Regions from separate parts of the Streptomyces sp. NPDC040410 genome, predicted to be linked through region 2. Evidence: predicted binding sites of a transcription regulator. Region 2 holds the regulator's gene; the other holds the start of a gene.
What was found. Region 2 encodes HspR, which represses chaperone genes until heat shock. Its sites were predicted from a motif close to TTGAGNNNNNNNNNCTCAA; they were not measured.

Region 1 (3,406 bases), on a different contig from region 2:
GCGCACGACATCTCCGTCGCCGCCGTCAACGCGGAGGCCGGCGAGATCTACATCAACCCCCTCCGCCGTTTCGAGGACGAGGAATGGCGGTTCGTGCTCGCCCACGAGATGCTGCACGCCGCCCTGCGCCACGGCGACCGCTGCGGCACCCGCGACCCGTATCTGTTCAACGTCGCCTGCGACTACGTCATCAACGGCTGGCTGAACGAGATGCAGGTCGGCACCATGCCCGAAGGACTGCTGCACGACCCGCAGCTGGCCGGACTGTCCGCCGAGGAGGTCTACGACCGGATCGCCGGCGACCTGCGGCGCATGCGCCGCCTGGCCACCCTGCGCGGCAAGGGCAAGGGCGACGTGCTCGGCGGCCCGCTTGCCGCACCCGGCGACCACGTCGACCTCGACGAGTTCTACCGCCGCGGCCTCGCCCGCGGCCTGGACCTGCACCAGCGGCAGGAACGCGGCTTCCTGCCCGGCGGCCTGGTCGAGGAGATCCGCGCGCTCAGCCATCCGCCGCTGCCCTGGGACGCCCGACTCGCCCGCTGGTTCGACGAGTTCGTGCCCCGCCCCGAGCCCGTACGGTCGTACGCCCGCCTCTCCCGCCGCCAGGCGGCCACCCCCGACATCCCGCGCGCGGGCCGCTACCACCCGCCCGAGGAGATCGCCCGCTGCACCTTCGGCGTGGTCCTCGACACCTCCGGCTCCATGGACCGGGTCCTGCTCGGCAAGGCCCTCGGCGCCATCGCCTCGTACGCCACGGCCCGGGACGTACCCGCCGCACGGGTCGTGTTCTGCGACGCGGCACCGCACGACGCGGGCTACCTGCCGGTCACGGAGATCGCCGGCCGGGTACGCGTACACGGCCGCGGCGGAACCGTGCTGCAGCCGGGCGTCGACCTGCTGCACCGCGCGGACGACTTCCCGCCCGCCGCGCCGGTCCTGGTGATCACGGACGGCTGGTGCGACGTGCTGCGGGTGCGGCGGGAGCATGCGTACCTGATCCCGCGGGGGGCGCGGCTGCCGTTCACCGCCCGTGGACCGGTCTTCCGGGTGAGTTGAGCCGTAGGGTGATCGCAGGTCCGGGCAACCCGTCACCGGGACCGCTTGCGAAAGGAATGACCGTGGCCACCACGCGTACCGCACACACCGTCTGGGAAGGCAACCTGCTCGAGGGCAGCGGCGTCGTCACCTTCGACTCCTCCGGCATCGGGAGTCAGCCGGTGTCGTGGCCGTCGCGCGCCGAGCAGGCGAACGGCAAGACCAGCCCCGAGGAGCTGATCGCCGCCGCCCACTCCAGCTGCTTCTCCATGGCGCTGTCGCACGGCCTGGCCGGCGCCGGCACCCCGCCCACCCGCCTGGAGACCAAGGCCGACGTGACCTTCCAGCCCGGCGAGGGCATCACCGGCATCCACCTCACCGTGCGCGGTGAGGTGCCCGGCCTGGACGCCGACGGCTTCGCCTCGGCCGCCGAGGACGCCAAGAAGAACTGCCCGGTCAGCCAGGCCATCACCGGCACGACGATCACGCTGACGGCCGAACTCGCCTGACGCCCGCCCCCGGCTCTCCTTCCGCGCCGCGTCCTCGATCCGGGGGCGCGGCGCCGTCGTAACCGCGGGCTGCCGGGGTACGCGGCATTGACAAGAGCGCGCTCAAGTTTTGTGCTGGATTGTGGGAAGTGCCCTGGCGGAAGGGGACAGCGATGGCACGTGCGGTCGGTATCGATCTCGGGACCACGAACTCGGTGGTGGCCGTCCTGGAGGGCGGCGACCCCACCGTCGTCGCCAACGCGGAGGGCGCCAGGACCACACCGTCGGTCGTGGCCTTCGCCAAGAACGGGGAGGTGCTCGTCGGCGAGGTCGCCAAGCGGCAGGCCGTCACCAACGTCGAGCGCACCGCCCGCTCGGTGAAGCGGCACATGGGCGACGGACACTGGCGCTTCCCGGAGCAGGGCTCCGTCGACGGCACCCGGTACCGGGCCCAGGAACTGTCCGCCCGCGTGCTGCAGAAGCTGAAGCGGGACGCGGAGTCCTACCTGGGCGAGGACGTCACCGACGCGGTGATCACCGTACCGGCGTACTTCGACGACGCCCAGCGGCAGGCGACGAAGGAGGCCGGGGAGATCGCGGGCCTGAAAGTCCTGAGGATCATCAACGAGCCGACCGCCGCCGCACTCGCCTACGGCCTCGACCGGGGCGAGGAGCAGACCGTCCTAGTCTTCGACCTCGGCGGCGGCACCTTCGACGTCTCCCTTCTGGAGATCGGCGACGGCGTCATCGAGGTCAAGGCCACCAACGGCGACACCCACCTCGGCGGCGACGACTGGGACCAGCGGGTCGTCGAGTACCTCGTCAAGAAGTTCAAGGGGCAGTACGGCATCGACCTCGCGGGCGACAAGATGGCGGTGCAGCGGCTGCGCGAGGGGGCCGAGAAGGCCAAGATCGAGCTGTCCAGCTCGTCCGAGACCACGATCAACCTGCCCTACATCACCGCCTCCGCGGAGGGCCCGCTGCACCTCGACGAGAAGCTGACGCGCGCCCAGTTCCAGGAGCTCACCGCCGACCTGCTCGACCGCTGCAAGACCCCCTTCCACCAGGCGGTCAAGGACGCCGGTGTGAAGCTCGCCGCGATCGACCACGTGATCATGGTCGGCGGCTCGACCCGGATGCCCGCGGTGACCGACCTGGTCAAGGAACTCACCGGCAAGGACCCGCACAAGGGCGTCAACCCCGACGAGGTCGTGGCCGTGGGCGCGACCCTGCAGGCGGGCGTCATCCGCGGCGACGTCAAGGACGTCCTGCTGCTCGACGTCACCCCGCTGTCCCTGGGCATCGAGACCAAGGGCGGCATCATGACGAAGCTCATCGAACGCAACACCACGATCCCGACCCGGCGCTCGGAGATCTTCACGACGGCCACCGACAACCAGCCCTCGGTCGGCATCCAGGTCTACCAGGGCGAACGCGAGATCGCCGCCTACAACAAGAAGCTCGGCGTCTTCGACCTCACCGGGCTGCCGCCCGCTCCGCGCGGCGTCCCGCAGATCGAGGTCGCCTTCGACATCGACGCCAACGGGATCATGCACGTCTCCGCGAAGGACCTCGCCACCGGCCGCGAACAGAAGATGACCGTCACCGGCGGCTCGGCGCTGCCCAAGGACGACATCGACCGGATGATGCGGGAGGCCGAGCAGTACGCGGAGGAGGACCACAAACGCCGGGAGGCCGCGGAGACCAGAAACCAGGCCGAACAACTCGTCTACCAGACCGAGAAGTTCATCCGGGACAACGGCGACAAGGTCCCGCAGGACATCAAGGCGGAGGTCGAGTCGGCGGCCGCCGAGCTGAAACAGCTCCTGGAGCAGAACGCCGAGACGAGCGCCCTGCGGTCCGGGATCGAGAAACTCGCCGCC
Region 2 (3,406 bases):
GGCCTGACGGCCCAACTCGACCAGGCGCGCTCGGCGCTCGGCGAGCGCACGGCGGACCTCCAGCGGCTCCAGGCGGAGTTCCAGAACTACCGCCGCCGCGTCGAACGCGACCGGATCACGGTCAGGGAGATCGCCATCGCGAACCTCCTGACCGAGCTCCTGCCCGTGCTCGACGACATCGGCCGCGCCCGGGACCACGGCGAACTCGTCGGCGGATTCAAGTCCGTCGCGGAGTCGCTGGAGACCGTCGCGGCGAAGATGGGTCTGCAGCAGTTCGGCAAGGAGGGCGAGCCCTTCGACCCGACGATCCACGAGGCCCTGATGCACAGCTACGCACCGGACGTCACGGAGACGACGTGCGTGGCGATTCTGCAGCCCGGGTATCGGATCGGCGAGCGCACCATCCGCCCCGCGCGGGTGGCCGTGGCCGAACCCCAGCCGGGGGCGCAGACCGTCAAGGCGGACTCCTCGGACTCCGCGGAGACGTCCGCCGCCGCCGACGACAAGGAGAGCGGTGGCCCGGACGAGGGCTGAGCTTGAACCGACGAGGAAGGAGGGACGTCGAGGATGAGCACCAAGGACTTCATCGAGAAGGACTACTACAAGGTCCTCGGCGTCCCCAAGGACGCCACCGAGGCCGAGATCAAGAAGGCGTACCGGAAGCTCGCCCGCGAGAACCATCCGGACGCCAACAAGGGGAACGCCAGGGCCGAGGAGCGCTTCAAGGAGATCTCCGAGGCGAACGACGTCCTCGGTGACCCCAAGAAGCGCAAGGAGTACGACGAGGCACGCGCCCTCTTCGGCAACGGCGGCTTCCGCCCGGGGCCGGGCGCGGGCGGCGGCTCGTTCAACTTCGACCTGGGCGACCTCTTCGGAGGCGGCGCCCAGGGCGGCGGGCAGCCGGGCGGCTTCGGCGGCGGACTCGGTGACGTCTTCGGGGGCCTGTTCAACCGTGGCAGCTCCGGCACCACACGTGTGCAGCCCAGGCGCGGTCAGGACATCGACACCGAGGTCACCCTCAGCTTCACCGAGGCGATCGAGGGAGCGACGGTCCCGCTGCGGATGACCTCGCAGCAGCCCTGCAAGGCCTGTTCGGGCACCGGCGACAGGAACGGCAACCCGCGCGTGTGCCCGACCTGTGTCGGCACGGGCCAGGTGGCCAGGGGCTCCGGCGGCGGCTTCTCACTGACGGACCCGTGCCCGGACTGCAAGGGCCGCGGCCTGATCGCGGAGGACCCCTGCGAGGTCTGCAGCGGCAGCGGCCGCGCCAAGTCGTCCCGGACCATGCAGGTCCGCATCCCGGCAGGGGTGAGCGACGGGCAGCGCATCCGGCTGAGGGGCAAGGGCGCACCCGGCGAGCGGGGCGGCCCGGCCGGCGACCTGTACGTCGTCGTGCACGTGGACGCGCATCCGGTCTTCGGGCGCAAGGGCGACAACCTGACCGTCACCGTCCCGGTGACGTTCGCGGAGGCGGCCCTCGGCGGTGAGGTGAGGGTGCCCACCCTGGGCGGACCGCCGGTCACCCTGAAGCTGCCGCCGGGCACGCCCAACGGCCGCACCATGCGCGCCCGCGGCAAGGGCGCGGTCCGCAAGGACGGCACCCGCGGCGACCTGCTGGTCACCGTGGAGGTGAGTGTTCCGGCGGACCTGTCGGGGAAGGCTCGTGACGCGCTTGAGGCGTATCGCGAGGCGACCGCGGGCGAGGACCCAAGGGCCGAGCTGTTCCAGGCCGCGAAGGGAGCTTGATCGAGATGGACGGCCGTCGACGCAACCCGTATGAACTGACCGAGGAGACCCCGGTCTACGTCATCTCGGTGGCGGCCCAGCTCTCCGGCCTGCACCCGCAGACGCTGCGCCAGTACGACCGCCTGGGCCTGGTCTCCCCCGACCGCACCGCAGGCCGGGGCCGCCGCTACTCGGCCCGCGACATCGAACTGCTCCGCCAGGTGCAGCAGTTGTCGCAGGACGAGGGCATCAACCTGGCCGGCATCAAGCGCATCATCGAACTCGAGAACCAGGTCGCCGCACTCCAGTCCCGCCTGGCAGAACTCCAAGCCGCCCTGGACGGCGCGGCGGCCGCGATGCAGCAGCGCGAGGCCGCGGTCCACGCCTCCTACCGGCGGGACCTGGTCCCGTACCAGGAGGTCCAGCAGACCAGCGCGTTGGTGGTGTGGCGGCCGAAGCGGCAGCAGTCGGCGGACTGAAGAGAACACACGCGAAGGGGACCGGAGATTCAGCTGAACCTCCGGTCCCCTTTCACATTCGGTGCCGACCCGATGACCGCACGCAGGGCGGCCCGGCGCCGTACGGAATCGACTCACCGTGATCAACGGCTCTGTTCGGTCCGGTCAGCGCAGGGCGCTCTTCTCCCGCCATTCGGTCCACGACAGGTTCCATTCGCCGAATCCGTTCTCCGGAGCAACTGCGCCCTTGGTGTCCTCTCCCGTGATCTCGAACGGGTCGCCCGGCCGCACCTGTCCGTAGAACCAGGCCGCGTCCGCGTCGCTCATCCCTATACAGCCCGAACTGCGGTTGGCGTTGCCGAAGTAGGCGGCGTTCCACGGTGCGGCGTGCGCGTACATGCCTGACCAGGTCAGCCGCATCGAGTAGTCGACCATCTTGTCGTAGGCGTCGCCGAGGCCCACGGTCTCCGAATTCATTCTGACGGTGCCCTCCTTGGCCATCAGCACCGTGGTTCCGCGCCAGGAGCGTTTGTCGCCGCCGGGCGTGCCGCCCGAGACGGGGATGCTGCGGACGGTCCTGCCGTCGCGTATCAGCGCGAGCTGATGTCTGTCGAGGTCGACCTTGACGATCTGCTGTGCGCCGATGGTGAAGCTTGTCGTGTAGTCGCGTACGAACCAGCCGCCATCGGTGCCTGAGTCGGTGCCGTTGAGCTCGGCGTCGAGCGTGACCCTGGTTCCGGGTTTCCAGTAGGTCCTGGGCCGCCAGTCCACCCTGTCCTTGCCGGACCAGTCGCGCATCCAGCCCCAGGAGCCCTCGGTGCCGTTCGAGGTCTTGATCTTGAGCTGTTTCTCGACCTCCGCCTTGTTCCTGACGGGGTGATCGAAGACCAGTGAGATCGGCTGGGCGATGCCGACGGTGGTGCCGGCACCCGGTCGCCAGTCGACCTTGTTGACCTTGTCCGCCTGTGCCGTCGAGAAGGAGGTCTTCGTTCTGTCGGCGGTGCCGCCCTCCGTTCGGGTCGTCACCGTGACCGCGTAGGCCGAGCCGGGTGCGGCCCTGCGGTCCGAGATCCACGTCCTGCCGTCGGGAGCGATCTCGCCGGCGAGTCTGCGCCCCGTGCCGTCGGTGACCGTCACCGAGGTGAGACTGCCGCCCGCCGCAGTGACCTTGACGGGCTCGCCCGGTGTGGCGTGCCCTCCCTTGGGGGTGACAGTGACGGTTA

Region 1: dnaK (molecular chaperone DnaK) is a predicted target of HspR. The motif match lies at 1,632-1,650, and genes of this name have one in related genera.

The regions. Positions count from the first base shown of each region.
Region 1 covers NZ_JBVIVK010000001.1:524,173-527,578, reverse strand. The annotation lists gene ACZ562_RS02350 (vWA domain-containing protein) at 1-1,056, shown strand, start outside; gene ACZ562_RS02345 (OsmC family protein) at 1,119-1,544, shown strand; gene dnaK (molecular chaperone DnaK) at 1,697-3,406, shown strand, end outside.
Region 2 covers NZ_JBVIVK010000002.1:255,028-258,433, reverse strand. The annotation lists gene grpE (nucleotide exchange factor GrpE) at 1-534, shown strand, start outside; gene dnaJ (molecular chaperone DnaJ) at 568-1,746, shown strand; gene ACZ562_RS05145 (heat shock protein transcriptional repressor HspR) at 1,752-2,204, shown strand; gene ACZ562_RS05140 (L,D-transpeptidase) at 2,349-3,406, opposite strand, start outside.